Regions from separate parts of the Brevibacillus sp. SAFN-007a genome, predicted to be linked through region 1. Evidence: riboswitches for the same ligand, from Rfam matches in the RefSeq annotation. Region 1 holds a riboswitch; each other region holds the start of a gene.
What was found. Region 1 has a riboswitch for lysine ahead of ACTHO6_RS19840 (amino acid permease). Riboswitches for the same ligand answer to the same signal wherever they lie in the genome.
Positions count from the first base shown of each region.

Region 1 (6,603 bases):
CGATTGATGACCCCATCCCGCGAACCGACCAGCGACAGCACAGGGATATCCGCTTCCCTCAAATCTCCACGCTTGTCCGGATACGCCCCCAGCAAAAAGACGCCGGCAATCCGCTCAGGCTGGCTGGCCGCGTACCTGGCTGCCATCGTGCCGCCGAGAGAGTGCCCGCCAATGACAAACGACTGCTGCGGATACGCTTGCAGCACGTGATTGGCCCGCATGACGTCGCTGATCGCCAAATTCAGCGGCATCCGCGCAAGGAACACCCGATAGCCGGAACCAGCCAGGGCCCGTGCGAGCGGCGCATAGCACTCGGGCTTGACCAGAGCGCCTGGATACAAAATGATGCCGGGTTCACGCGTCTCCCCTCCTTCAAAGGCGATCCAGTCCCCCGTGTCGATGACCGTGATCCCCTCGCCTCCCTGCATCGCGTCTTTTGCAGCCTGATCGGGTTGATAGGGCCGCAAATGCCAGAGCGCTGCACAGGCTCCGACGAGCAACAGCAACACCAGCACCTTCGACCATGGGTTCCGATTCATCCCGCCACCTCGTTTCCGTTCCCTTCTTGCTTGCTTTCTTAGTATGTCTCCATCCTGTCCTCCCTGTGCATGCTTTCTCCATTCCCGCCAAAAAAGGGCGCGTGTGCCAAAACGCGCGGACAGCTCCGTCGTCCCTTCTTTTCTCCCTTTACTTTTTCTCCTTTTGCCGCTCGCGAAAACGGCGCACTTTCATCAGATTGCCGCACATTTTGTCGTCGCACCAGCGGCGTACCCGGTTGCGGCTTTCATCGTAAAATACCCACCGGCAATCCTCGTTGTCGCAAATTTTGATGCGCTGCACATGCGCAGGAAGCAGCAGCGTGGCAAAGGAAGCCGCAATGCGGGCCATCACCAGCTCCCAGCCGCCAGAAGTGCTGACCAGCTCCTGCCCATAGCCGTTTTCCTGGTCCAAAGAGATGACCCGCACGTAAAAAGGCGCCTTCGCCAGCGTCTGATTCAGTTCCTCCAACTCCTCCTGACGCAAAGCCTCTCCGCGCACGACCCGCTCCAGCAACCCGCGCAAATATTGGCGCAAACGCACCAGAGCAGCAGCGCTCGCTTCCTCAATCGGCAGCGGGGCTTGCAAATCGTATTCGTGCAACAGCTGCTCCAGCCATTCCTGCTTCTCCAGACGATTTTCCCTGCGGCCAGACCCGCGCCAATCGCGCCAATCACTGTTTAAAAAATCGATGCACAGCCAGTTCACTCCGCTATTTCCCCCATGCTTTTTCGTTTGTTTTGCTTCTTGTATCAAAACCGTGCGTATGATACCCTTTTTGTAACGACCATAATCAGTTTAGATGGTTACGAATTGCTTCTTAGTGCCATTATACCGTTTCACCAATCTGTTTCACAGACGAGGAGGAAACCCATGAATCGGATGGAACTGCTTGTTCATGAATGGGAATGCACGTACGACAAGGAAGACTGGTATCCGCCGCTTAAAGATGCCCTGTCCGGCGTAACGGCTGCGCAAGCAAGCTGGCGGCCGGAAGGCGAAGCAGCCAACACGATTTGGGAAAATGTCAGCCACCTGCTTTACTTCAAGGAGCGCTTGCTGCATCGCCTGTCCGGCACGGATTTTTCCGGTACCGCCGAGACGAACGACGACACGTTCCGGCCTTCGGGAACGCCCGATGACGAAGCAGCCTGGCAGGCCACCGTGCAGCGGATGGAAACCGTCCATCGCCAGATTCATGAACGTCTCGTCGCTCTGTCAGACGAGGCGTTCGACCAGCCGCTTCCGAACATCCCGACCGGACAAAGCGTGATGAGCATCATCCTGCACGACGCTTTTCATACGGGGCAAATCGTGCAAATCCGCAAGTTGCAAGGCTCCTGGCCCGCCCGCCGCTCCTTTTTATAGCCAAAACTGCTCCCCTAGCAATATCTTGAAACCAAACTTTTTTCATTGCGAAATCGCCATCAATCATATATAGTTGATAAATAAATCAACTTCATACATGTTATCCTCATCATTCACGGTGAGGATAGAGGTCGCGGCTTTTATGTCATCCTGTACGAGATTCAGAGAAAATCAATGACTCCAGGAAAGGGAAAAGCCGCCGAAGCTCATGACGTATCTCTGTGCGCATGGGCTGGGGCTGTACCCGAAAGGGACAGAACTGTCACGTTTGCTTGCCGGGCAAACGTGGTGTGCTATCTTCAGTGAAGGCTTGGTGGGGATTGGATCATACCGCCCTGTGCTGTTTTTTGGCTATTGGCGGTTTTTTCGTTTCCGACCGACCTTCTCAAATTTTTAGAAAGGTCGTGCAAGTATCGTATGTCACAGAATCAACTGCAACGTGGTTTGAAAGCCCGCCATCTGACGATGATCGCCATTGGCGGCTCAATCGGAACGGGTCTGTTCCTGGCGAGCGGAGGCTCGATTCACGAGGCCGGACCGGGCGGAGCCCTGGTTGCCTACATCGCTATCAGTATCATGGTTTACTTTTTGATGACCAGCTTGGGGGAAATGGCAGCCTTCATGCCGGTATCCGGCTCGTTTTCTACGTACGCCACCAAATTCGTCGATCCGTCCCTCGGCTTTGCGCTGGGCTGGAATTACTGGTACAACTGGGCGATTACGATTGCCGTCGAGCTATCCGCCGCGGCACTGATTATGAAATACTGGTTCCCGGATACTCCCGCCATTTTGTGGAGTGCCCTGTTCCTCTGCCTGATGGTTGCTCTGAATTTGTTGTCTGTCAAAAGCTACGGCGAATCCGAATACTGGTTTGCCCTAATTAAAGTCATAACGGTCATCGTCTTTATCGTGATCGGTGTCCTGATGATTTTCGGCATCATGGGCGGCGAAGCAGTCGGCTTCCAAAACTTTACCAAAGGCGACGCGCCATTCAACGGCGGATTCATGGCCCTTCTCGGTGTGTTCATGATTGCCGGGTTCTCGTTCCAGGGAACCGAGCTGGTCGGTGTAGCGGCCGGGGAGAGCGAAGACCCTGCCCGCAACATCCCGAAAGCGATCCGCCAGATTTTTTGGCGCATCTTGCTCTTCTATATTTTCGCCATCCTGATTATCGGGCTGCTCGTACCGTACGACAATCCGAATCTGATCAGCGGAGATATTACGGATATTGCCATCAGTCCGTTTACGATCGTGTTTGAAAAAGCAGGCTTTGCCTTTGCCGCCTCCGTGATGAACGCAGTGATCCTCACGTCCGTTCTGTCGGCGGGGAACTCGGGCATGTACGCATCCACCCGTATGCTGTGGACGCTGGCGAAGGAAGGCAAAGCGCCCAAATGGTTTGCCAAAGTGACACGCAATGGCGTTCCGGTCAACGCCCTCATCATGACAGCGGCCATCGGTGCCCTGGCGTTTTTGTCCTCGTTGTTTGGCGATGGCGAAGTGTACGTGTGGCTGTTGAATGCTTCCGGCATGTCCGGGTTCATCGCCTGGCTTGGAATCGCCGTCAGCCATTACCGCTTCCGCAAAGCTTATCTGGCGCAAGGACGCGATCTGCGCGATTTGCCGTACCGGGCGAAGCTGTTCCCGTTTGGTCCGATCTTCGCCTTCATCATTTGCTGCATCGTCATTATCGGCCAGAACTACTCCGCGTTCATTGGCGGAGAAATCGACTGGAACGGCGTGTTCGTCTCCTACATCGGCCTGCCGCTGTTTTTGATCGTCTGGCTCGTGTACAAATATACGAAAAAAAGCAAGCTGGTGCCGCTGAACAAAGTCGATCTCAGCATGGACGAATAAGAAAAAGCGTCGCCACAGCCCAACAGATTCCCTCCCTCGCAGGGAATCTGTTTTTGTTTACGAAAAATTTATTTCCTCTTCCGTTTCATATTGACGAATATATGTGGGAACTATATAATGTTCATGAAATTCGATAATGATAATCGTTATCATTACAATTTCTTACATTTTATAGGAGGTAATACCATGAAATCCAGATTGTCCAAACACCTTTCTACTACCACCCTGGTCGCCGCTCTCTTGGCAGGCAATGTCCATCTGGCTCTGGCCGCTGAGCCTCTCGCAGCAGCGGAACAGACGCAAATTACTTCCTTGTCTCTTGCGCATGCCGTCGAAAAAGCGCTGAAAAACAACGTGGATCTGGAACTGCTGCAACTCACCTACGACAACACTCGCTATGAAACACTCATGACGCTGCGGGATAAAGCACTGATCAAGAAAGAGGACATCAATACGCTGGACGAAGCCAAAAGCAAATACGAAGACACCGCCAGCGCGCAAAAAAATCTGCTGATGGACGAAGCCTCGTATACCGATTTGAAAAACAGCTTGCAACTGCAAGTACAAAAAGCTTACTTTGAAGCTCAATCTCTCGCGGAAAAAATCAAGCTGCAAAAGAACAGCATGCAGCGCCAAACCTGGTCCTCCAACCGCGATGCCAAAGAAAACCTGGCTGAATTGGAGAACAGCTACAAACAGGCATTGGCCAAGCTCAATGAGCTGCTGAACGAAAAAGCGGACAAGCAATGGCTGCTGGAAACCAGCAAACTCGCCTCTGCCCCACTGGCTACACTGGAAGAAACCAAAGCTCTCGCCTTCCAAAAACGTCCGGACATGGTAAAAGCGGAAGCAGAAAGAGCCTTTGCCCAAGTAAAAGTGGACTATATCTCCGAGTACTCCGCGATCAGTACATATAAAGGAAGAATCGCACTGAACGACTTGCGCAAAGCGGAAATCTTGAAGCAACAGCTCCAGAAAAAAGTGGAGCAAGAAGTGAGCGCCAACTACGAAAATGCCGTCGCCGCGAAAAAAGCGCTGGATGAAAGCAATGCAGCCAAAGAGGAAGCATGGAAAGACTATCAAGCCGCCTTATTCGATTACGCGAACAAAAAAGTATCCTTGCATGACCTGATCGAAAAAGAAGCCGAATTGTTTGATTCCGAAATCAAAGCAGCCGATTCCCTCTATCAATACAACATCGCTGTCAGCACCTTGAATCAATCTGTCGGTTTCTAATATTTCGCGATACGAAATATCTGATCTCATTTTTCCTTTCGATTCCGATTCGCTCCGCTAGCTTCGCCAGCACTTAATCAAGGCCCCGCGCCTTCTTAAATATAGAGCAAGAACAAAAAAAGCAGACGTCGTCCCCCTGGGGACCGTCCGCTTTTTTTGTTGGTTACGACAATCGTCCCATCAAGCGCTCCATCCGCTCCAGCGCCTTTTTCAGCTGCTCCATGGATGTCGCATACGAGCAGCGAATATGTCCTTGCCCGCTCTCGCCGAACACATCTCCTGGCACCACTGCCACTTTTTCTTCCATCAGCAGCTTTTCCGCAAACGCAGCCGAGCTCAGTCCTGTGGCAGCCACAGAAGGGAAGGCGTAGAAGGCTCCATCCGGCTCGTGGCACGTCAGTCCGATCTGGCGGAAGCCGTCGACCACGTAGTTGCGGCGCTGACGGTAGCTCTCGACCATCCGTTCCATATCGTCGCGGCCATGGCGCAAAGCTTCGAGGGCAGCCATCTGGGCCATCGTCGGCGCACACAGCATCGTGTACTGATGAATTTTCAACATGCCCGCCAAGAGGTCAGGCATTGCACACACATACCCGAGGCGCCAGCCCGTCATGGCAAACGCCTTGGAGAAGCCGGAAATCAGAATCGTCCGCTCCTTCATGCCCGGCAGAGCTGCGATGCTGTCGTGCATGCGCCCGTAAGTCAGCTCGGCGTAAATCTCGTCGGAGATCACCAAGAGGTCGTGCTTTTCGATGATCGGCAACAGCGTTTTCCATTCGTCTGCCGTCATCGTGCCTCCTGTCGGGTTGTTCGGATAACAGAAGATAATCGCTTTCGTGCGCGCGGAGATATTGGACTCCAGCTCCTGTGCCGTCAGCTTGAACTGATTTTCCATCGTCGTTTTCAAAAACTTCGGCACGCCGCCTGCCAGGCGAATCACCGGCTCGTAGGAGACGTAGCACGGCTCTACCACCAGCACCTCGTCGCCCGGATCGAGGATGGCCCGCAGCGCGATGTCAATCGCTTCGCTGGCCCCGACGGTCACGAGAATCTCTGTCTCGGGATGATAGCTGACCGAAAAGCGCTCCTCCAAATAGTTGTGAATCTCCACGCGCAGCGGCAGCATCCCTGCGTTGGAGGTGTACGCGGTGTGTCCGCGCTCCAGGGAGGAAATCGAAGCCTCGCGCATGCGCCAGGGCGTCACGAAATCCGGCTCCCCTACCCCCAGGGAAATGACCCCTTCCATCGACGCCGCCAGGTCGAAAAAGCGGCGGATGCCCGATGGCTTCAAGGATGCGACTGTAGAAGACAAACGATTTTTTTTGACTGTCAGTTGTGTACTCACGGCGTAACCACCATCCTGCGATCTTCGTCACGATCTTCCAGCTCAATGCCGTCGTGCTTGTAGCGTTTCAAAATAAAGTGCGTGGCTGTCGAGACAACAGAGTCGAGCGTCGCCAGCTTTTGCGAGACGAAGGTCGCGACCTCCTTCATCGTCTTTCCTTCCAGAATGATCGACAAATCATAGCTGGCACCGGACATCAGGTAGACGGCCTTCACTTCCGGGAAGCGGCATATGCGCTGGGCCACCTCGTCAAAGCCGAC
Region 1 covers NZ_JBQCKK010000029.1:10,140-16,742, forward strand. The annotation lists gene ACTHO6_RS19825 (alpha/beta fold hydrolase) at 1-539, opposite strand, end outside; gene ACTHO6_RS19830 (CGNR zinc finger domain-containing protein) at 688-1,245, opposite strand; gene ACTHO6_RS19835 (DinB family protein) at 1,411-1,905, shown strand; lysine riboswitch at 2,023-2,209, shown strand; gene ACTHO6_RS19840 (amino acid permease) at 2,323-3,762, shown strand; gene ACTHO6_RS19845 (TolC family protein) at 3,949-4,998, shown strand; gene ACTHO6_RS19850 (aminotransferase) at 5,162-6,343, opposite strand; gene ACTHO6_RS19855 (Lrp/AsnC family transcriptional regulator) at 6,340-6,603, opposite strand, start outside.

Region 2 (11,819 bases), on a different contig from region 1:
AGGGAAAATGGGACTACGTTCATCATTGTTACCCATGAACAGGAAGTAGCAGGGCAGTCCGACCGCGTGATTTATTTGCAGGACGGCCGGGTGGTACCAAAAAGAAACAGGCCAGCGTAGGCGAGGGGTATGAGGTGAACATATTGTGAAGGTAACGGATTCGTTTCGCATCGTCTGGAGAAACTTGTGGCGGATGAAGCTCCGGACCGCCTTGACATCGGTTGGGGTCATGATCGGTACGGCTGCCATTGTCGCGATGATGGCACTGAGTTTGGGACTGAAGGAAAATGCGGTGAAAAGTCTGGAGAACTTCGGGAATTTGACAGAGATGGACGTCGAACCGATGTACTACGACCAGGAAAAGGACGAGATGATCCCGGACGATCAACGCAAAAGGCTGAATATGGAAGCGGTGCAGGAGTTGAAAAAAATACCGGGCATCGCAGCCGTCATGCCAGTCAAGCGGCTGAATGAGCAGGCGAAGCTGAAGGTAGGCAGGCGCGAGGGCTACGTGGAGCTGATCGGGGTCGACGTGAAGGAATCGGCTGCCTACCGCAAAGACGATGTGGAAAAAGGGACGTATTTGAGCGGTTCTCCCCAGGAAGTCGTCGTCGCGTTTGACGTTCCCAGGGAAATGCGCGATGTGGAAAAGGAAAAGCGGGAAGCACGCAGGCGAAACGCCGATAACGGTCAACAGCCGGGGATGTCCGGCATGCCTCCCGACATGGGCGGCGGCGGAGAGCCGGCAGCTTTTCAGATCGTCGACAAAGCCGCAACGCTCATCCTGACGCGGGAGTATCGGCTCGACGACGAACCGAAATTCGAGAAAAAAGAATGGCGGGTACGCGTCGTCGGCCAGCTGCGCAAATCGGAAAACTTTCGCTATTCCACCGCAGTCTACGCCCCGCTTGGCGTCGTAAAAGAGCTGAACGAGTGGGTCAACCGCGGACGCGGCGACGAAGGCAGTGAGGGTTCGCCGCGCCGTACGCGGGAGCAAACGAAGACCGATACGTTTGAATTCGACCAGATGACGGTCAAGGTGGAATCGCGGGAACAGGTAGAGAGCGTCGTCAAGGCGTTGAAGGAAAAAGGCTTTGAAGTCTGGTCGCCCGCGCGTGAGCTGGAGACGATCAACCAGTTTTTCTTCGTGATCCAGATGGTGCTGGGCGGCATTGCCGCGATCTCCTTGCTCGTTGCGACAATCGGAATCGTCAACACGATGATTATGTCCATTCTGGAGCGAACGAAGGAAATCGGCATTATGAAGGTAATCGGCGCGACCGTGTTTAACATTCGCTGGCTGTTTTTGATGGAATCCGGCTTCATTGGGCTGATCGGCGGTCTGGCTGGCCTCGGCCTGGCCTGGGGCGCGGTAGAGCTGGTGAACTACTTTGGCGCGTCCGGCGGCATCATGGACAGCTTGAACATGGGATTTGGCGGCGGACCGGAAGGCGAACCGGGCAAATTGGCCGTGATTCCGGCCTGGCTGGCGCTGTTTGCCATCGGCTTTTCCTTTATCATCGGGCTGCTGGCGGGGATCTTCCCGGCGATCCGGGCTTCCCGTCTAAGCGCGTTGCAAGCGATACGATCAGAATAAGAAATGTGGGGAACGAAAGATGAACAAGAAAAAATGGATCCTAGTAGCAGCGATTGCAGTCGTCCTGGGAGGAGGCGGCTACGGAGGCTATGCGTACTACCAGTCGAAAAACACGGCGGCAGAGGAGCCGCCAGCCGAACCGCCTTCCTTCCCGACGGCCACGGTAGATGTGGGGGAAGTCAAGAAAGCGATCTTCTCTTCCGGCACCATCGAAGCGAAGGCGCGCGAGGAAGTCAGACCGGAGATCAGCGGCAAGGTGCAGAAGCTGTTTGTCAAGGAAGGACAAGCCGTGAAAAAAGGCGACGTGCTGTTTACGGTGGACAGCGTGGACGCCCAGTTGGAATTGCAAAAGCAGGAACTGGCAATCATTCGTGCGCAAAAAGAGCTGAACGAGCTGAACAACAAAAAAGACAAGATTGTGGCCGACAAGACGGGGAAGGTCAAGGAAGTGCTCGTGAAGGAAGGCGAAACGGTTACCCCGGATACCGTTGTGGCGAAGCTGACCAATACCGACTATTTGAAAATTACAGGGAAGTTCACCGCATACGAAGCCGAGCATTTCCGCGTAGGTCAGCAAGTAAAGGTGTTTATCAGCTCGTCGATGTACTACGTGGACGGGGTCGTGACGAAGGTAGATCTCATCGGCCAGAAGGAAAAAGGGGTCGGCGGCGTTCACGATGTCGAGGTTTTGGTCAAAAAGCCTGGCGCTCTCTACGTGGGCGACATGGGCGAGGTCCAGTACACCGATCCGAAGGGGCTGCTGTACGCCAGTCAAAAAGCGACGCCGTTTGAATTGCCGGATGAGATGGAGATTGTGGCGGGGACGCACGGCAAGATTGGGAAAGTAGAAGTAGAAAAAGACGACGAAATCAAAGCGGGACAGCTTTTGTTCAAAATGGACCTGACGGAATCCGAACTGGAGAGGAAGGACAAGGAGCTTTCCTTGAAAGAAGCGCAGTTGAACCTGGAACAGAAAAAGCGGGAAATCGCGAAAAAGCAAGTGGAAGCGCCGATCAGCGGAATCATCACGAAGCTGAACGTCAAGGAAGGGGAAGCGCCCGGCTCGGAGCCGGTTGCGGTCATTATGGACACTTCCTCCGTCTACTTTGTGGCGGCTGTCGATGAGATGGACATTCCGGCGATCAAGTTGGGGCAAAGGGTCGATGTGTACCTGACGGCGTTTGGCAACAAGCCGTTTACAGGCAAGGTCACCGAGCTGCCGAAGGAAGGGACAAAAGAGGACAAGTCGGTTCGCTTCGCGGTCAAGGTCGAGCTGAGCGACACGGCTGATATGAAGCACGGAATGACAGGCGATTGCGATATTTACGTGGAGCAAAAGGAACGCGTCAAACGGCTGCCGTTGAACGCTGTAGAAGTAGGGGATGCAGGAATGGGCACGGTGATGGTAAAAGACCCGACGACGGGGGAGCCGACGCCCAAAGAGATTGAGATTGGCGTGGAAGGAACCGACTTTATTGAAGTGGTCAACGGATTGAACGAGGGAGACGAAGTGTTGCTGACCCATTCGGAAGGGAGCGTAGACTTTTCCGCATAGACTCCCCCGGTAGCGAGAACCAACAGCCCTGCGTATTTGTCTCGGGAAGGAGCGCAGGGCTGTTGCCTGTTGGCGCGGGCTTTTCCGGCCGAAGCGGGCTTCTTGGGGTGGGGGCCGCATCCAGCGGAGAGGAGCCGTCCCTTTCCTTGCGCGCAGCGCTTCTGTCGCGCGATGGCGAAATATTTTCAAACGGCACAGGAAATCGCGCTGATTTTGTCGAAAGAAGAAGGGCGGCAACACGAACCATGAAAGCATGAAAGAAAGGCAGAGGACATTCCGTGAAAAAATGGGTTGTACAAGCACTTCTTCTGTGTCTGGCAACCGGCACTTTCTTGTCGGGCGTATCGGCTCCGCCAGCCATGGGAGCAGGGGCTGCAGCAACGATGAAAAAAAACAGCCAAACAGCCAAGCCCCTTTCGCAGCCTGTTCACAATATGATTACCTTCAACGACTATCAGGTAGCAGGTCTGGATTCGGGTGGATGGAATTGGGTGAAAAACGATGAGTTTATCCTCCCGCCGGAAACGCCCCTGGCCATCGACCTTTTGCAAACGACGTATGGAAGCGGCACGAATCTCAATCGAAGCGAGGTGTTGCTCGATGGAGTGGAACTGCCGGAGTACCGGGCAGAGCAGCAGTCCTCGCAAAGCCCGTTCCGCTGGCAGGTGCCCCGCTTCACGATTCCTGCCTCCAGATTGGCTCCCGGCCAGCACGTTCTTACGTTCGTCGTGACCGATGCCAGGGGGCAGAAAAGCACCGTGCATGTGCGCTTCCAGGTAGAGGCGCAAAACTACCCGAGCATCTTCCAAGGGCAAAAGCCCGAAGGCGAGAAGGTCCCATCGGGCAGCCAGACCGCCATCTTCGGCACGATGGGCTCCACCCAATTTGCCAGCGCGGTTTCGGGGACGTGGGAGCTGATCAATCAAACGACCAATGCCAAGCTCAGAACCGTGACAGCCAAGTCCTTCTCGACCGGTACGCTTCCCGCCGGCAATTACGAGCTGGTGTTTACTCCGGATGACGGCAGCTTGAGTACCTGGACGACGCACATTCGGGTCGGAATGGCCGAGCTGTATCAGGGGACGGATGCAAGCGGTCAAAAGCTCGCGCCAGGACAGCAAATCACTGCTCCGGCGGCTCCGGGAGTCGTGCCGCTGTATTCGCCGGTCGCCGGACGCTGGTCTGTGAACGGGACAGGACAGACGCTGACCGACTCCCAGCACTTCGAGGTCGTGATTCCGGACAGGATGGCGGGCATGACCATGACCGTCACCTTTGAGCCGAACCAGAGCGTCAACGCCGATGCGCCGTGGGGAGGCGCGGCCACCGAAGTGAACATCCAGGTGCCCGGTTCGCCGAAAGCATGCGATTCTGCAAGCGCAACGGCGACCATGGATGTGTTGATGCAGCCAAATGCGCAGTCCTCGCTGATGGTCGAACGGGAAGATTTGCCTTCGTCGAATCTGACCGTGAAGCTCTACCAAAATCCCGTGCATGTGATTTGGCTGGCGACAGCCGCCGAGCATGTGGAGTTGGGCAGCGAAGCTTCGGATGACGAGGGACCGGGTTTCTGGGCGGTCGATAACGTCGTCGTAGACGAATCGAAGCTGAACTGGGACCATACCGCTTTGCTGTTGTCCAGCTACAAGCCAGGCCGATACAAGGTCAACTATGAGAGCAAGCGCGAACCGCATCAGTCGTGGTGCGGCTACATTCAGGTCGTGGAGGACGTTCGTCCGGTCCCGTCCGCTCCCGTCTGCGCCAAAAACGAAGCGGGACTGTCTCCTTCGCCAGGCCCGATTCTTTTGAAAAACAGCCGCGGCCACGAATACCGCGACGGTCAAACGGTCAGAATCAGCTCTGCCGCGGAACTGGACAACCTGAGCGAGCTTCGGCTGACGGCAACGTATGCGAAGCGGGTCGGAAACAAAAAGATCAGAGACGGAAGCGGCGGGGACGCGATCACCTACTACATGCCGAATCTCGTCTGGACGTACGGCGAAACGCCAATCGGCGCCAGCCAGGATTACAGCGGGGCAACCATTTTCTCTGAAAACAGGATTCAGGTTTTCCATGAGGGAAAAGAGATTGCGAGTCTGAAGCCGAACACCGACGAGGAATATGTGGACAAAGGCGATGAGTCGCTCAATCTGAAAGCCATCATCGCCGCCAACGAGAACAAACCTGGCGTCTACACGGTCAAAGTGACGAACACACTCCGTTATAAAACGTGCGCGATCGTGCCCCTATACAAAAAATACGTCAAAGAGCTGGATGAACAGAAACAAAATCAAACGATGAGCTTTACGGTAGAAGTGAAGTAAAGGAAACGAAACGGATGACCCCCTTGCCGCGCTGGAGGCAAGGGGGTTTTTCCAAAGCGGGGAGGAAAGCAGGAATGACGGAAGAACAGATGGCGATCCTGAAAGCGTTCGGCTTTTGCGTCGAAAACGGACAAGTGAAACATTTGAAGCTGGGAATCGTAACAGACAGGAAGGAGCTTGCCCGTTTTTCTTCGGCAGAGGAGCTGCGAGCACATATCAAATCGCTGCTTCGCACCCAATGCCAGTGGAAGCGCGGCAAAGAAACATAGAAGCAATGATCCGGGAGGGATTGCGGCAGATGGAGTCGAGACAGGTTTTGCAGCAGGCATTGGAAGAGGTGGAGGCATGGGAGCGCGACCAGAACGATTTGTGGTTCTGGGAAAAGCTCGGCAGGCTTCCGTTCGTTTGGCTGGATAAAATGACGCCGAATTTCGTCAAAGAAAAGCTGGGGACAGCCGTGGACGAGATGGCCGCGTTTCTGGAAACAGGGGGAACGTATCTCGTCCAGGACACGGCGATTTACAGCAAGTTTCGTCCCCGGCTGGAAGGGCCTGGCGGGGGATTGCCGCGGGCAGAAGACGTCGCAGAGGCGCCGCTCGTCCTCATGGATGAGATTGCTCGCGATCTGAAAGCGTCGCGCGCGACCTTTGCGACGGTGCAGGGCGCCACGACAGGCATCGGCGGCATGTTTACGCTGGCGATTGATATTCCCTTGCTGCTCGGCACGTCGCTGAAAGTGCTGCAAGAGATGGCGCTATGCTACGGTTATCGGCCGGAGGACAAGCGGGAGCGTCTGTTCGTGGTCAAATGCCTCCAGTTCGCTTCTTCGGATATCGTCGGGAAAAAGGCGATACTGGCTGAGCTGTCGCGCTTTGACGAGCCTGCCGCGCAAAAAGACGTCCTCGCGCAATTGCAGGGCTGGCGGGAGGTTGTGTTGACGTATACAGAAAATTTCGGCTGGAAAAAGCTGCTTCAACTGGTGCCGATTGCGGGAATCCTGTTCGGGGCGTACCTGAATCGCTCAACCGTCCAGGATGTCGCCGAGGCGGGGAGAATGCTGTATCGCAAGCGGCGGATTCTGGAGCGGTTGCGCGCACAGCAACACAAAGAGGAATGATTAGCTCCAGTCCTCTGCCGTGATCGCAAACAAGAGGTGATCTTCCCACACGCCGTTGATTTGCAAATAGCGCAAGGACAAGCCTTCGTGGCGAAAGCCGTTTTTCTCCAACACGCGGATGGAGGGAGTATTGCGGGGCATGACAGCGGCCTGTACGCGGTGCAGCCCGGCTTCCTGGAAGGCGTACGCGAGCGCAAGCCGTACGGCCGCAGTGGTGTAGCCTTTGCCGTTGCAGGCTTCATCCATGAAGTAGCCGATGGTCGCGTTTTGCCAGGCGCCGCGCACAACGTTTGACAGAGCGACGCGGCCGATCATTTCGTCCGTGTCGCGCAAAAACACGCCAAAGGCGAAGGCGGTCCCTGCTGCAAAGTCTTGCTCCGCTTGCGCAATTTGCGCCTCCTGACCGCTCAGCGTCAGGAAGGCGGCGGAGCGCAGCGGCTCGAACGGTTGCAGGAAGGCATGATTACGCAGCCGAAGCTTCAGAAGCTCGGCTGCGTCATGTGCTTGCAGTGGTCGCAAGTAGACCGTATGTGTATGTAACGTCATGATACCAATCCTCCTTCTTGAGAAAAGATGGATCGACATTCTATCATGACAGCGCTTGCTTGAAAAGGATTTTTTTGGACAACTTCTTTTCCGGCGCTGGTCTTAGCCGAGCAGCTCGGAGAAGGAAACGCCAAATGCTTTACAAATCTCCACTTCTTTTGCGTTTGGAGAAAGCTCGATTTTCAGACCTTCCAGCGGAGTTTCGGCTCCAAGCTCGCTCGCTTTTTTCAGCAGCGTATCTACAGCAGCGCCGACATGCTCGTAAGCGGAATCGCAGGAACCGAATGCGGCTACTTTTTTGCCGCTCAAGTCGATATCGTTCATTTCTTCGTAAAAATCCAGGAATTCGTCTGGAAGATCGCCGTCCCCCCATGTATAGGCGCCGAGCAAAATGGCATCGTAGTCTTCCAGTTCCTTGGCAGTCGCATCCATGACTTCTTTTATCTCCAGGTCTTTTCCGGTGGAACGAATCCCTGCGGCAATGGCTTCAGCCACTTCCTGTGTATTTCCTGTCATGCTTGCGTAAACCATCAAAATGCGGCTCATAATAACGTAAACCCTCCAAATAAGATAATGAAAATCATTCTCACAAAAATAAAATAATGAAAATGATTCTCGATGTCAACACTTATTTTTCTTTCCCTAAAGCTGTTGCCACAAAGGATTGGTTTTGGTAGAGTAAAATGAAATGATAATAGTGGAAGTCTAAATAGAGGTGCGCTGAAGATGAGTACGTCTTTTCGTCATCTGCCAGGGGGCAGGAGAAGAAGGAAAGGCTGAGGCGCCGAAGCTGTTGCTGTTCCCCTCGGATAGCGGCGGCTGGGGTGATTCATGAACAATGAACATCCTGTCACAAAAGGCAATTGCCTGTTTGTGGAGCGCTATTTACGATTTGCTTGAGCAGTATGGAAAGCAATGAGATAGCGAATGCACTCATTGCTTTTTTTGTCGGGAGAGCGGTTTGCTTTCGTTGACAGGCACGTTTTTTATCAAAAAGGAGGATGTACCAGTGAACATGATGGATGCCAATGAAATTATCGCGTTTATTCAAAAAAGCGAAAAGAAAACACCCGTGAAAGTATATGTGAAAGGCAAGCTGGAGGGCATTGACTTCGGTGCCGGCTCCAAGACGTTTATCACAGGCGAGACTGGCGTTGTGTTTGGCGAATGGAAAGAAATCGAGCCGGTGCTGGCTGCGAACGCGGACAAAATCGAAGACTACGTGGTCGAAAGCGACCGCCGCAATTCGGCGATTCCGCTGCTCGACACCAAAGGAATCCAGGCGCGCATCGAGCCAGGCGCGATCATCCGCGACCAGGTGACAATCGGCAACAACGCCGTCATCATGATGGGCGCTACCATCAACATCGGTGCCGTGATTGGCGAAGGCACGATGATCGACATGAACGCTGTCGTCGGCGGTCGCGGAACGATCGGGAAAAACTGCCACATCGGCGCCGGCGCTGTCATCGCAGGTGTCATCGAACCGCCTTCCGCGCAACCAGTCGTCGTAGAAGATGACGTCGTGGTCGGTGCCAACGCCGTGATTCTGGAAGGCGTTCGCGTAGGAAAAGGCGCGGTTGTGGCAGCGGGCGCGGTCGTCATTGAAGACGTGCCGCCATACGTTGTGGTAGCCGGTACGCCGGCGCGCGTCATTAAACAGATCGACGACAAAACGCGTTCCAAGACGGAGATCAAGCAGGAGCTACGTCAACTGTAGGGGAGAGAGCGCACATGGACTGGCGTACGCTTGATGAACAATACATCGTCTCTTCCTACAAACGTCTGCCGATCGCGATTGAAAAAGGGGAAGGCAACTACCTGTACGACACGGCGGGAAAAAAATATTTGGATTTGTTCACGGGGCTGGCCGTCAATGTGCTGGGACACTCCCATCCGCGGATCGTTCAGGCGCTGCGCGAACAGGGCGAGCGCTTCCTGCACATTTCCAACGTATTTTTGAACCAGCCGGCAATCCGCCTGGCCCAGCGGCTGGTGGAGCAGACGATCCCGGGAAAAGTATTTTTCACCAATTCCGGTGCGGAAGCGACCGAAGCCGCGATCAAAATGATCCACAAATGGACGAAGGCAGAAGGCGCCGGGCGCGAGGGGATTGTCGTCTTGCGCAACAGCTTTCACGGCAGAACCTTGGGCGCGGTGCGGCTGACCAGACAGGCCCATGTGTATCAGGATTTTCCGCAGCCCGATTTTCCGGTGTACGAGATTGATCCAGAGGATGCGGACGGCCTGCGGGCGATTTGCCGCGATGCGAAGCCGGCTGCTGTCCTGATGGAGCCTGTGCTCGGCTCCGGAGGGGTCGTGCCCCTGTCGGAAGCGTTTTTGCGCGAGGTGGCGGCGATTTGCCAGCAGGAAGGCATGCTGTTTGCGATGGATGAAATCCAGACAGGCATGGGACGTACCGGGAAGCTGTTTGCCTACCAGCACGCAGGCGTGACGCCGGATTTGATCCTGTTTGCCAAAGGAGTAGGCGGGGGGCTTCCGCTCGGCGGCGTGATTGCCGGGACGAAGCTGATGAACCAGTTCAAGCCGGGCGACCACGGGACGACCTTTGCGCCGTCGCCGCTTTCGGCGGCCCTCGGCAACGTGGTGCTGGATGAGCTGCTCGATCCTGCTTTTGCCGCTCGCGTGGACGAAGTGATCGCGTACTTGTGGGCGGGGCTGGAAGCGCTGCGCGCGCGTCTCCCGGAACAGCTCCAGGCGCTGCGCGGAAAAGGCATGATGGTCGGCATCCCGCTCAGTGCCACCCCGGAAGAGGTCAGCCGTTTGCAGCAGGCCATGCTCGATCGCGGCATTCTCGTGGACGTGACGCAAAAGACAATCGTGCGCCTGCTACCGCCGCTCACCTTGACCAAAGAAGACGTCGACCTTTTCCTGGACAGCTTTGCAGCGGAACTCGCTGTGCGGCACGGGGCCAAAGGGGAGGCGTAAACCATGGCGACATCGCTGTTTACCCAGATTCGGCGCGACCTGCACCAGATTCCGGAGCCGGGCTTTGCCGAGGTGAAGACGCAGAAGTATTTGCTCGATTACCTGGAACGGCTCCCGCAGGACCGGATGCAGATCAAGACGTGGCGCACCGGAATTCTCGTCCGGATCGCCGGGGAGAGTCCAAAGCGCACGATCGCCTGGCGCGCAGACATGGACGGCTTGCCGATTGCCGAAGAGACGTCGTATCCGTTTCGCTCGCGGCACGAAGGCTACATGCACGCGTGCGGACACGACATGCATATGGCCATCGCACTCGGGCTTGTGACGCATTTTGTGGAGCACCCGATTGCCGATGACCTGCTGTTTGTGTTTCAGCCCGCAGAAGAGGGGCCAGGCGGCGCGAAGCCGATGCTGGAGAGCGAGGAGTTTGCTTCCTGGCGGCCGGATTGCCTATTTGCCTTGCACATCGCGCCGGAGTATCCGGTCGGCCACATTGCCACCAAGCCGGGCGTTTTGTTTGCCAACACGTCCGAGCTGTACATTGATTTGGTCGGAAAAGGCGGACACGCGGCTTTTCCGCACAAAGCAAACGACATGGTGGTCGCAGGCAGCCATCTCATCACACAGCTCCAGACGATTGTGGCGCGCAACGTCGATCCGCTCGATTCCGCTGTCGTGACCATCGGCAAGCTTGCGGGCGGCACCCGGCAAAACATCATTGCGGAAACGGCGCGGCTGGAAGGGACGATTCGCACGTTCTCGACCGAGTCCATGGCGCTGGTCAAAGCGCGGATTGAAGCGCTGGTCAAAGGCATCGAGGCCGGCTTCGACTGTACGGCCTCCATAGACTACGGCGTAGGGTACTGCCAGGTGTACAACGAGGAAAAGCTGACGACGGCTTTCATGGACTGGGTGCGCGAGCAGGCCGAGGACGTGACGCTGATTACCTGCAAGGAAGCGATGACCGGAGAAGACTTCGGCTACTTCCTGCAGGAGATTCCGGGCTTTTTGTTCTGGCTGGGCGTGAATACCCCGTACGGACTGCACCATGCCAAAATCGAACCGAGCGAGGACGCAATCGAGGTTGCGATCCGTTTGGTCTCCCGCTATTTCCGGTGGCTTTCCCAGCAGGATTAGCGCGAGGCAGCAAAAGAGCGGCAAATGCTAGCCGCTCTTTTCTGCATGCGAAAAGGCACGGTGAAAAATCGAACCTCTGTTTGTCAAGCGTCCGGCGTACGAATTCGCAGCAAGGGTGAACATGTCTTTCTTCACGGATGGGTCCTGCTTGTGGATTCTGTGGATAGTGTTGAAAAAACTTGTCCGCGGACCACAACTATTTGCCACTTTTCACGTATAAACTAAGGAGAAGAAATTCCGGAAGAGAAAGCGCTGCCGCGCACAAACAGGAGGATTATGACATGAAAAAAGCATGGTTATCGGCCTTGTTGGCGTTGACTGTAGCGGGAGTGGGAAGTGCCGCTGCTTTGGGAGAAGGTGCGTTGCGCGTGTTGATGGGCACGGAGTCGATCGCAAACGACCTGCCTGCTTCCAGAGCAGACTCGGTTGAGGCGCTGGTCAACAAGCTTGGCGGTTTTGTCGATTACGATCAACGGACGGGCAAGCTGCAGGTAGTCAAGCCTAATGTAAACATCATCGTCATTGAAGGCATTCAGCAGACGCGCAATAAAAATATCGTCTTCAGCAACCCGGTCAAAGGCTACAGCGACAAAA
Region 2 covers NZ_JBQCKK010000005.1:189,945-201,763, reverse strand. The annotation lists gene ACTHO6_RS08920 (ABC transporter ATP-binding protein) at 1-120, shown strand, start outside; gene ACTHO6_RS08915 (ABC transporter permease) at 146-1,597, shown strand; gene ACTHO6_RS08910 (efflux RND transporter periplasmic adaptor subunit) at 1,617-3,152, shown strand; gene ACTHO6_RS08905 (hypothetical protein) at 3,536-5,476, shown strand; gene ACTHO6_RS08900 (hypothetical protein) at 5,551-5,745, shown strand; gene ACTHO6_RS08895 (EcsC family protein) at 5,775-6,593, shown strand; gene ACTHO6_RS08890 (GNAT family N-acetyltransferase) at 6,594-7,139, opposite strand; gene ACTHO6_RS08885 (flavodoxin) at 7,242-7,685, opposite strand; lysine riboswitch at 7,842-8,031, shown strand; gene dapD (2,3,4,5-tetrahydropyridine-2,6-dicarboxylate N-acetyltransferase) at 8,149-8,859, shown strand; gene ACTHO6_RS08875 (aspartate aminotransferase family protein) at 8,874-10,088, shown strand; gene ACTHO6_RS08870 (N-acetyldiaminopimelate deacetylase) at 10,092-11,225, shown strand; gene ACTHO6_RS08865 (hypothetical protein) at 11,507-11,819, shown strand, end outside.
Region 2: linked by a shared signal. The riboswitch ahead of dapD (2,3,4,5-tetrahydropyridine-2,6-dicarboxylate N-acetyltransferase) and the one ahead of ACTHO6_RS19840 (amino acid permease) in region 1 are both predicted to bind lysine.

Region 3 (11,819 bases), on a different contig from region 1:
GTAGCACCCCGACGTTTTCGGCTGCCCTGCGCAGGAAGCACGTTTAAATCAAGTCTCCCTCGTTAAAAATGGAAGCAAGCCCCGCCTGCGGAAACAAAAGGAAAAGGCGGCGGCTGGCGCTTGCAAAGGGGGAGGCTTTTTTATGGCATTTTTTTCATTTATGAAGCGGTACAAAAAACAGATCGCGTTCCATCTGTTTTCCTGCCTGCTGGCGGGAGCGCTCGTAGCGATTGGCTACAGTGCCTATCAATACAAGCAGATGACGGACAAATGGTACGCGCCCCTCGACGGACAGACACAAGGCTCGGCCCGGCAGGCTGCTGCCGCATTGCCGCCGCCGCGCGACCTGGTGACGGGCAGCGAACCGCTGAAGCCGTTCGTCGTCATGCTGCTCGGCGTGGACAGCCGGGACGGGGAAAAAGCGCGGTCTGACACATTGATGCTCGCCGCTGTCCACCCTGCGAAGCAGTTTGCCTACCTCCTCTCGATTCCGCGAGACAGCTACATGGAGCTGCCCGGCAAAGGCCATGACAAAGTGAATCACGCGATGGCTTTTGGCGGACCGAAGCTGGTCAAGGAGACGCTGGAAGCCTTTCTCGATATCCAGATCGACCGCTATGTCTCCGTTGACTTCGAAGGCTTCCGCAAAATCGTCGACGAATTGGGCGGCGTCCCTGTCGACGTCAAAAAGCGGATGAAGTACAGCGACCCGAGCGACGACACGTATATTGATCTGATGCCGGGCCTGCAAGTGCTGTCCGGCGAGCAGGCGCTGGATTACGCGCGCTACCGCAAAAGCGACCTGGGCAAAGAGGACAGCGACTACCAGCGAATCAACCGCCAGCAGGAGATTTTGGCCGCCCTGGCGCAAAAGGGGACGTCGGCGCACATGTACACGAAAGCGTTCAAGCTGATGGAGATTTTGGGCCAGCACGTCAAAACCGATCTGACCGATGAGGAAATCGCTTCGCTGCTTTGGAGCTACGGCGACGGGGAGCGGAGCCAGATCAAGACGGATACGTTGGTCGGGCAGGACGAGCGTATCTGGCACAACGGCATCGTAGGCTGGTATCATCTGGTGCCGACTACGGAGCGGGAGCGGGTTCGCCAGCAGATGCTGGCTGCGCTACAGCCGTGAGGCAACCGCGAAGATGCTGAAACCGCCCCCTTACGAGGGGGCGGGATGAAGGGACAACGAGGGCTTCGCCAAAAAAAGTGGCGAAGCCATGTTTTCTTTTGCAGAAACGTTTTTAATTGGAAAATTATCTATCTTTCGAATACAATAGCAATAAGGAAGAGTTTATGAATGTCGATCATAGGGGAGGGGCAAGGCTATTGAGAGGATGGAGGGAATGACCATGTCAAATGCCAAGCCTTGGATTGCCAATTACCCGTCCGAAACGGCGCCGTCGCTGGAGTACCCCCGTATTCCGCTGACGCATTTTCTGGAGCAGGCGGCTGCATCGTACCCTGACAACAACGCGATTTACTTCATGGGCAAGACCATTTCGTACCGGGAACTTCTGGAGCTGTCCTACCGATTCGCCAACGCACTGGTCAAACGGGGCGTGAAAAAAGGCGACCGGGTGGCGATCATGCTGCCGAACACGCCACAAGCCGTGATCGGCTTTTACGGGGCGTTGTTTGCAGGCGCGACCGTGGTGATGACCAATCCGCTCTACACGGAGCGGGAGCTGATCCATCAGCTGGGAGACGCGGGCGCAGAGACGATTATTACGCTGGATTTGCTGTACAAACGCGTAGCGCAGGTTCGCTCCTCCACTTCCATCCGACGCATTTTTGTCACAAGCGTGGGCGATTTTCTTCCCTTGCTGAAAAAGTGGCTGTATCCACTGGTCCAGAAAAAACAGGGGCACAATCCGCAGGTTACCTACAGCGCAGATGTGGAGCCTTTTCTTTCCGTGCTAAAAGAAAGCGCTGTCACTCCTGTTCATGTGCCAGTCGACCCGGAAAAGGATATCGCCCTGCTCCAGTATACAGGCGGCACGACAGGGGTAGCAAAAGGCGTCATGCTGACGCATGCCAATCTCATCGCCAATGCCATGCAGTGCCAGGCTGTCCTCTACAAGCTGCGCAAAGGCGGCGAACGGATTTTGGGCGCGCTCCCGCTCTTTCACGTCTACGGCATGACGACGGTGATGAACAAAGGAATCAGCATTGCCGCCGAAATCATTCTCGTGCCGAAGTTCGATGTCAAGCAAATTTTCGAGATGATCGACAAGCGCAAGCCGACCTTGTTCCCCGGAGCGCCGACGATGTACATCGCCCTGATTAATCACCCGGACTTGAAAAAGCACGACCTGTCGTCGATCGAGGCATGTGTCAGCGGCTCGGCACCGCTTCCCGTCGAGGTCAAGCTCAGGTTCGAGGAACTGACAGGAGGCAAGCTGGTGGAGGGCTACGGCCTGACGGAAGCTTCCCCGGTGACCCACTCCAACCCGATTTGGGAAAAAAGCATTACAGGCAGTATCGGGATGCCTTGGCCAGACACGGACTGCCGCATCATCGACCCTGCCACGGGAGAAGAACTGCCGCAGGGCGAGATCGGGGAGCTGGCGGTCAAGGGGCCGCAGATCATGCTCGGCTACTGGAACCGCCCGGAGGAAACAGCCGCTGTATTGAAGGATGGCTGGCTGCTGACGGGAGACATGGGCTACATGGACGAGAACGGCTACTTCTACATCGTCGATCGCAAAAAGGATATGATTATCGCGGGGGGCTTCAATATTTATCCGCGCGAGGTGGAGGAAGTGCTGTTTGAGCATCCGGCTATCCAGGAGGCGGCTGTGATCGGTGTCCCGGATCCGTATCGCGGCGAAACGGTAAAGGCATTCGTCGTCTTCAAGGCGGGCAAACAGGCGAGCGAGGAGGAGCTGGAAGCGCATTGCCGCCAGAAGCTTGCTGCCTACAAAATCCCCCGCAAGTACGAGGTGCGGACAGAACTGCCCAAGACGATGGTGGGCAAAGTGCTGCGCAGGCAGCTGCAGGAAGAAGACAAAGCCCGCCGGGAAGCACAGGAAGAGATCAAAACAAGCTGACGCGCAGAGGCTGTCTTTCGGCTCGCATCCCCGGGGGAAGCGGCCCTTTTTGTGAAACGGCACAGGACAAGCTTTCCGCTGTCCCCCATGTTCGCACCGGACAATTGACAGCACCGGGTTCCTGTATTAAACTGAATTTATGAATGAATAATCATTCATTTCCGAAATAGTCGAATCATCATTGCGAGTAAAGATGGAGGTTATTATGGCAAAAAAGACGGGGGAAAAGTATCAAGCCATTATTGATGCCGCTGTACGGGTAATCGCCCGACAAGGCTATTACAGCGCCCAGGTATCCAAGATTGCAAAAGAGGCGAAGGTAGCAGACGGCACCATATACCTCTATTTTGAAAACAAGGATGATATCCTGATTTCGTTGTTCAATGAGAAGATGGGTCAGTTCGTGGATGAAAACCGCAAACGGATTTCGGAAGCGACATCCATCGAGCAAAAATTGTACGTCCTCGTGCATGCCCACCTGAGCCAGCTGGCAAAAGACCAGGATTTGGCAAAAGTGACGCAAATTGAACTGCGCCAGGCCAATCCGGTCATCAGCGAAGGCATCGGCAACGTGATGAAGCAGTATTTCAACCTGATCGAGGAAGTCATCCGGGAAGGGATCGAGCAAGGGGTGTTCCGACCGGATTTGGATATCAGGATGACGAGGAAAATGATTTTTGGCACGCTGGATGAAGTGACGACATCTTGGGTCATGAAGCAGTGCAAGTACGACCTTGTCTCTCATGTTGATTCCATTCATAACCTCTTCCTGTACGGTATGAAGGGAAAAGAATGAAAGAAAAGCTTTTTTTGTGCGAAAACGTTTGTTACAATGGAAACAGGAAGACTGAGCGTTCGCTCAGAAGGAATCAGTAGCCTGTTTGTTCATATGGATCGTGTTTGGGGGGAAAGGAATGGATTCGCATTGGAACGTGGAGATCGCTGATCGCGTCGCTGTCGTGACGATCAGCAACCCGCCAGCTAACGCACTGGGTAGAGCGGTGCTTGATGAATTGAGCGAACTTTTGGATCAGTTGGAAAACAACGCGGATGTCAAAGCGATTGTCTTGACTGGAGAAGGCCGATTTTTCATTGCGGGAGCCGATATCAAGGAATTCACCCAATTGGCCCCTGCCGAAGCGGAAGCGATGGCCAAGAGTGGCCAAGCGTTGTTCGACCGACTGGAGACATTCCCGAAGCCCATTATCGCTGCCATTAACGGCGCATGCCTGGGTGGCGGACTGGAGCTGGCGATGGCTTGCCATATCCGTTTTGCCGCAGCGGAGGCAAAGCTGGGACTGCCGGAGCTGAATCTGGGACTCATCCCTGGCTACGGCGGAACGCAGCGCTTGCCGCGATTGGTTGGCAGAGGAAAAGCGACGCAGCTGATCCTCACCTCCGAGATGATCGGCGGGGAGGAAGCGTTGCGCATCGGACTCGTGGAAGCGGTATATCCGGCGGAACAGCTGCTCGCGGAAGCGAAGAAGCTGGCCGCGGCTATCGTTCAAAAAAGCTCCGTTACGCTCAGGCTCGCCCTGGAATCTGTCCACAATACCGTGCAGCTTGGCTTGGCGGAAGGACTGGAGCAGGAAGCGAAAAAATTCGGCGAGGCATTTGCGTCAGAAGATATGAAGGAAGGCGTTGCAGCCTTTTTGGAAAAGCGCGCGCCGCAGTTTACAGACAGGTAACCGACTTTTTTGCAGCATCACCAGTACGAGGGACCATTAAGGAGGAGACATCCTGATGAATATCGTGGTTGTGTTGAAGCAGACGTTTGACACGGAAGAAAAAATCGTCATCCAAAACGGGCAAATTTCCGAGGATGGCGTAGAGTTCATCATCAATCCATACGATGAGTACGCGGTAGAAGAAGCGATCAAGCTCAAGGAGGAGCACGGCGGCGAAGTGACAGTGGTAAGCGTTGGGCCGGACCGCGTGGAAAGCTCCTTGCGCACTGCGCTCGCGATGGGAGCGGACAAAGCTGTGCTCGTGGATGACGAGTCTTTGTTTGGCGATGAGTACACAACAGCAAAGGTGCTGGCTGCGGTTGCGAAAAAAGTCGGGTTTGACATCATCATCGGCGGACAGATGGCCGTAGACTCCGGTGCTGGCCAGGGCGGCCCGCGCCTCGCGGAAGAGCTGGGCATCAACCACGTATCTACCGCTGTGAAGCTGGAAGTAGACGGCACCACTGTTCGCGTGGAGCGCGACGTGGAAGGCGATTTGGAAGTCGTGGAAACAAGCCTGCCGGTGCTGATTACCGCCCAGCAGGGGCTGAACGAGCCGCGCTACCCTTCTCTCCCTGGCATCATGAAAGCGAAGAAAAAGCCGCTGGAGCGACTCAGTGCAGACGATTTGGGCCTGACGGCCGAAGCCGTGAAGGCAAAAACGGAGATCGTCGACCAGACCTTGCCGGCGAAAAAGCAGGCGGGCCGCATTCTCTCTGGCGATTTGGCAGCCCAAACGTCGGAATTGGTGCAACTGTTGCGCAATGAAGCGAAAGTGATCTAAGCGAGAGGGAGAGGATATCCATGAAAAAAGTACTTGTACTCACAGAAGTACGTGACGGACAACTTCGCAACGTGTCGCTGGAAGCGTTGGCAGCAGCGCAAGCATTGGCCGAGGGTGGCGAAATCGTCGCGGGAGTATTCGGAAGAGACGCGGCAACGCATGCGCCCGTATTGGCACAGCATGGAGCAAGCACAGTTTACACGGCGGATCACGAGGCACTCGCCCAGTATACGCCTGACGCTTATACACAAGCGCTTGTCCAGCTGATCGAGCTGGCCTCTCCTGATGCTGTCGTATTGGGGCATACGGCAATCGGTCGCGATGTCGCGCCTCGCGTGTCGGCAAAGCTCGGCTATGGCCTGGTATCCGATGTGACGAGCATTGAACCGGGACCGGTGTTTGTCCGTCCGATTTATGCGGGCAAAGCTTTCCAGCAGCGCAAATTCGTGGACGGGAAAATTTTCATCACCATTCGCCCCAACAACATCGCGATCGGTACCCCGGACGCTTCGAAAACGGCGATTGTCGTTCCGGTTGAACTGGAAATCAAAGATTTGCGCACCATTGTCAAGGAAGTCGTGCGAAAAACAAGCGGAAAAGTGGACTTGTCGGAGGCGAAAATCGTCATCTCCGGCGGTCGCGGCGTAAAGAGCGCGGAAGGCTTCCAGCCGTTGTACGAGCTGGCAGACTTGCTCGGTGCGGCGGTAGGCGCGTCCCGTGGCGCGTGCGACGCCGACTACTGCGATTACTCGATGCAGATCGGGCAAACCGGAAAAGTCGTAACGCCTGACCTGTACATCGCATGCGGCATTTCCGGAGCGATTCAGCACTTGGCGGGCATGTCCAGCTCCAAGGTGATCGTTGCGATCAACAAAGACCCGGAAGCGCCGATCTTCCAGGTGGCGGATTACGGCATCGTAGGCGACCTGTTCGAGGTGCTGCCGCTGCTTACTGCCGAGTTCAAAAAAGTGTTGGTCTAAGGCTTTGCAAGCCGTTGAACATGGCAAGAAGCGTCCCACGGGTGGGGCGCTTTTTTTGTCTCATACTCTTACGTTACCCTGTTCCTGCTTGCTATAATAAGCCCAAGGAGAGGTGAGCGGCATGAGTGAAGAGCTGTTGCAACAACTGATTCACATGGTGGCGGAGAACAACCGGATCGTCAAAGAGGTCCAGCAGGAGCTGCGGGAGTTCAAGGCCGAGATGTACGAGTTCAAGGCCGAGATGTACGAGTTCAGGGCAGAAATGTACACGTTTCGCGACGAGATGTACACGTTTCGCGAAGAGATGTACGACTTCCGCGACGACGCGATTCAGCGGCTGGAGCGTTTGGAGCGCAAAGACAGGCTGATCGAGGCCGATGTCGACCTGATGCACAAAAAGGTGAGCGACCATGAGCGGGAAATCAATCGCATCAAGCAAGTCGGTCCATAAAACGAAAAGCTCCGATAAGAGAAGAAGCGACTGGATAGACTATAGCGTGAAGTGCGCACAAAGTGCGGGGCGCCGTAGTCATTTTTGTTTTTGGATGATATACTGAAGAAGCGTTTGACCCCTTTTTTCGTAATTGACTTTTCGAGGAGGTAACTTTCCATGGCAATTGTAAATGCGACGGACCAAAACTTTTCCCAGGAAGTAGAGCAAGGCGGTACGGTCCTGGTTGACTTCTGGGCTCCTTGGTGCGGCCCTTGCAAAATGATCGCGCCTGTTCTGGAGCAAATCGACGGCGAAGTGGGCTCCCAGCTCAAAATCGTCAAAGTAAACGTTGACGAAAATCCGGATTCTGCAGGCCGTTTTGGCGTCATGTCCATCCCGACCTTGATTCTCTTCAAGGACGGCCAGCCGGTAGATAAAGTCATCGGCTTCCAACCAAAAGAAGCCCTCATGGCAACTGTAGGCAAACACCTGTAAGCAAAAACATCTGCGGGCAAACCAACAAACCAACAGAGAGTATGAAAAAAGCGGCGGGAACAGAGCCGCTTTTTTCATGCCCAACATGCCGACGAGCCTGCTATGGTACCGTTTCGCTGAAAGCGCAATCCATTCGGGCAAAAGCCAGGCGTACACAAAGAGAATGCAGGGTTGCTTTCGGTCCTGTCGCTTTCGAATGAAGCGGCAGTTTTTTTGTTGCCTGATCCGTGTTACTATGAAGGATAGAACGTACATTCCTATGGCAGGGGACTGAAAGGACGAAGGAGGTGCAGCCATGAACCGTACCTTGAAAGACAAGCTGGCTGTACTGCCAGAAAAGCCCGGCTGCTACCTGATGAAAAATGCAAGCGGGGAAATTATATACGTCGGCAAGGCCAAGGTGCTGAAAAACCGCGTGCGTTCGTACTTTACCGGAAGCCATAACGGGAAGACGCAGCTTCTGGTCAGCGAGATCGCGGACTTTGAGTATATCGTGGTGTCGTCTGCGATCGAGGCGCTGCTTTTGGAGTGCAACCTGATCAAAAAGCACGACCCGCGCTATAACGTCATGCTTCGCGACGACAAGACCTACCCGTACATCAAGATTACGAACGAAGCGCAGCCGCGGCTGGAGATTACCCGCAAGGTGCTGAAGGACAAGGCGAAATACTTCGGGCCGTACCCGAATGCAGGCGACGCATCCGAGGTGAAAAAGCTGCTCGATCGGCTCTATCCCTTACGCAAATGCCGGAATATGCCCAAACAGGTTTGCTTGTACTACCATCTGGGCCAATGTCTCGCTCCCTGTGTGAACGAGGTGTCGGCTGAGGAAAACCAGCGCTTGGTGGATGAGATCAGCCGATTCCTCGACGGCGGACATGAGCAGATGAAGCAGCAGCTGACGGAGAAAATGCTCCAGGCCGCAGAGGCGCTGGAGTTTGAGCGGGCCAAGGAATTCCGCGATCAGATCAAGAGCATTGAAGCGGTGATGGAGAAGCAGAAAATTACGTTTACCGATACGGTTGACCGCGACATTATCGGCTTTGCGGTGGAAAAAGGCTGGATGTGCATTCAAATTTTTTACATGCGCCAGGGCAAGATGATCGAGCGTCAAACGACCTCCTTCCCCTACTACGGAAGCGAGAGCGAGGACTTCATGTCCTACGTCACCCAGTTTTACTACGACAAGCAAAACGCGCTGCCCAAAGAAATTTTGCTGCCGGAGGAAAGCGAGCCGGAACTGCTTGCCGAGTGGCTGGGAGTCAAGGTGTTGACGCCCAAGCGCAGCAAAAAGCGCGAGCTGGTGGAGATGGCTTGTGAAAACGCACGGATTGCGCTGCAAGAAAAGTTCGCCCTGATGTCCAAGGACGACGCGCGGACGGTTCAGGCGGTGCACAACCTGGGGCACGTGCTGGGGATCGGCGTCCCTCATCGGATCGAGGCGTTCGACAACTCCAACATCCAGGGAACCGAGCCGGTGTCGGCGATGGTTGTCTTTACAGACGGCCGTCCGGACAAAAAGGAATACCGCAAGTTCAAAATCAAGACGGTCGAAGGGCCGGACGACTACGGCTCCATGCGCGAGGTGATTCGCAGACGGTATTCGCGCTTGTTGAAGGAAAACCAGCCGCTGCCCGATCTGATCGTCATCGACGGGGGCAAGGGACAGATCAGCGCCGCCATGGACGTGCTGGAAAACGAGCTGGGGCTGTACATTCCCGTCTGTGGTCTGGCCAAAGACGACAAGCACAAAACGGCGCAGCTGTTGTACGGCGATCCGCCGGAGCCGGTGAATTTGAAGCGGGACAGCTACGAGTTCTATTTGCTGCAGCGCATTCAGGACGAGGTGCACCGTTTTGCGATTACGTTTCACCGACAATCCCGGACGAAGACGATGCTCTCCTCGAAGCTCGACGAAATACCGGGCATCGGCGAGAAGCGGCGCAAGCTGTTGTTTACCCATTTTGGCTCGCTGAAAAAAATGCGTGAGGCGACGGTGGAGGATTTTCGGCAACTGGGAATCGGCGACAAACTGGCCAAACAGATTTTGGCCCATTTGCGCAAGCTGGAATCCTAGCGTTTTTTGCAAAGAAGCAATTGAACCGCCGGGATTCCCATGATATAATGCCTTTCAAACAGAATATGTAGCCTCACTTCCCTTATGAAGTGAGGTAGAGGCGCGAAAACCAAGAGTACCACCCTGAGATCGGGTATCTGTGAAGGGAGCGGGAAAGGGGAATTCGCCGAAGTGTGGAGAAAAACCCGTAGTTCTCCATGCTGGGCCTGCATTGAACAAATGCAGGACTGTCATCTGGCTCGTAACCGGTGCCAGATGGAGAGCTATCTCACGGTGTGTCAATGGGAGCATGGATCGGTGTCGACCTGTCATGCTGCCTTGTCCGCGTGTATTTGGGAAGGAGGAATCGGCATGTCGAAACAGTAGGCAGCGGCAGGACTCATTCCTGGTCGGTGCCTTTTTTGCAAAGTGACAGGAAAAATTTTCTAGAAATAGACCGCATGGAAACAAGCGAATCCTAACGAGAGAAAACGATATAGTCTGTGAATATGTGGATATGAGAAAAGGGAGAGAAGCCGCATGGGGTTGATCGTGCAGAAATACGGAGGCACCTCTGTAGGAACCATTGAGCGAATTTTACGAGTTGCGGACCGAATCATCAGCTACAAAGAGGAAGGGCATGACCTGGTAGTCGTCGTGTCTGCGATGGGCAAATCTACGGACGTCCTGGTAGATATGGCCAAGCAGATCAGCGCCTACCCTTCCGAGCGAGAGATGGATATGCTGCTGACCACGGGGGAGCAGGTATCGATCGCCCTTCTCGCCATGGCCTTGCATGCCAAGGGGTACGACGCTATCTCTTTGACTGGCTGGCAGGCAGGAGTGACGACGGAAGCCATTCACGGCCGGGCGCGGATCAAGCAGATCGATCCACAGCGCATCCAGGCAGAGCTCGCTCGCGGCCGGGTCGTGATCGTGGCCGGATTCCAGGGGATTAGCGACGAAGGAGAGATTACGACGCTTGGACGCGGCGGTTCGGATACATCGGCGGTTACCCTGGCAGCCAGCCTGAATGCCGACAAATGCGAAATTTTTACAGACGTTGCCGGTGTCTACACGGCCGACCCGCGTCTGGTGCCGGCGGCCAGCAAGCTGGATACGATCTCGTACGACGAGATGCTGGAGCTCGCCAATCTCGGGGCAGGCGTCCTGCATCCGCGCTCGGTAGAGGCGGCGAAAAAATACAAGGTACGGCTGGTGGTTCGCTCCAGCTTTACGGCCGAAGAGGGGACGAACGTTGAGGAGGTTGCCAACATGGAAACAGGAAGAGTAGTAAGTGGAGTCGCGCACGACGAGGATGTCGCCAAAGTCACGGTAGTCGGCATGCCTGCCAAGGTGGGAACGCTGTCCCGCCTGTTCAATACGCTGGCGAACAATCAGGTGAACGTGGACATCATCATTCAAAGCTCCTACGATGCGGCTGTCACGAACATTTCGTTTACGGTTGCGGCAGATGACTTGAAGAAGGCGCTGGATACGCTGGAAAACAACAAAGCGGAGCTGGGCTTCGAAAAAGTTGATTTCGAGCAAAACTTGACCAAAGTGTCCATCGTCGGCTCCGGCATGGTGAACAATCCGGGGGTGGCTGCCGAGATGTTCCGCGTTTTGGCTGAAAAAGAAATTTCCATTAAGATGGTTTCGACGTCGGACATCAAAGTGTCTTGCGTCATTCCTGCCGGTCAAACCGAGCTTGCCGTCCGCAGCCTGCATACGGCATACGGACTCGATGTGGCGGAAACGGCAGTCGTGCACGGCTTATAAGAAGCAAATGCTCCCTCGCCCACGGGCAGAGGGGGCATCTTTTTGAATGTTTCGCGGGGCCGCTGCTTTGGCAATGCCAAAAGGGCCGCTGTGTCCCGCACAAAGGCGAACGAGGCGAACGTTTGCTTATGTTTGCGTCCGCACCTTGATCAGAATGCGGGACGAGCTGTCGATCTCCAGTTGTGCGGACGTGTCCCTGCCCTTCCACTGCTCGATGCTGCCAGCGATGATTCCCGCTTCCAGGGACAGGGTGCGGCTGAGTCGCTCGGGCGTTTGATAGTCGCGGATGGTGTGCGTGAGCTTGTAGACGATTGCGTCTGCCGTCTCTTCCACGAGATCGAGCTGCCCCAGCCCCAGGCGGATAAACGGGAGGATCGGGCCTGTAGAAGACCGGATCGGAATTTTCCGGCCGATGTCTTTTCCCAGCCAGTACAAGATCGGGCTTTCGCTGTCTCCCAACAAGGCGTTCGTCAATGTTTCGCGGAGCAGATGGTAGCCGAGAT
Region 3 covers NZ_JBQCKK010000014.1:25,481-37,299, reverse strand. The annotation lists gene ACTHO6_RS15035 (thiolase family protein) at 1-4, shown strand, start outside; gene ACTHO6_RS15030 (LCP family protein) at 143-1,138, shown strand; gene ACTHO6_RS15025 (AMP-binding protein) at 1,359-3,059, shown strand; gene ACTHO6_RS15020 (TetR/AcrR family transcriptional regulator) at 3,265-3,855, shown strand; gene ACTHO6_RS15015 (enoyl-CoA hydratase) at 3,974-4,747, shown strand; gene ACTHO6_RS15010 (electron transfer flavoprotein subunit beta/FixA family protein) at 4,803-5,570, shown strand; gene ACTHO6_RS15005 (electron transfer flavoprotein subunit alpha/FixB family protein) at 5,591-6,550, shown strand; gene ACTHO6_RS15000 (hypothetical protein) at 6,672-7,001, shown strand; gene trxA (thioredoxin) at 7,161-7,478, shown strand; gene uvrC (excinuclease ABC subunit UvrC) at 7,774-9,555, shown strand; lysine riboswitch at 9,643-9,829, shown strand; gene ACTHO6_RS14985 (aspartate kinase) at 10,075-11,316, shown strand; gene ACTHO6_RS14980 (DUF2507 domain-containing protein) at 11,443-11,819, opposite strand, start outside.
Region 3: linked by a shared signal. The riboswitch ahead of ACTHO6_RS14985 (aspartate kinase) and the one ahead of ACTHO6_RS19840 (amino acid permease) in region 1 are both predicted to bind lysine.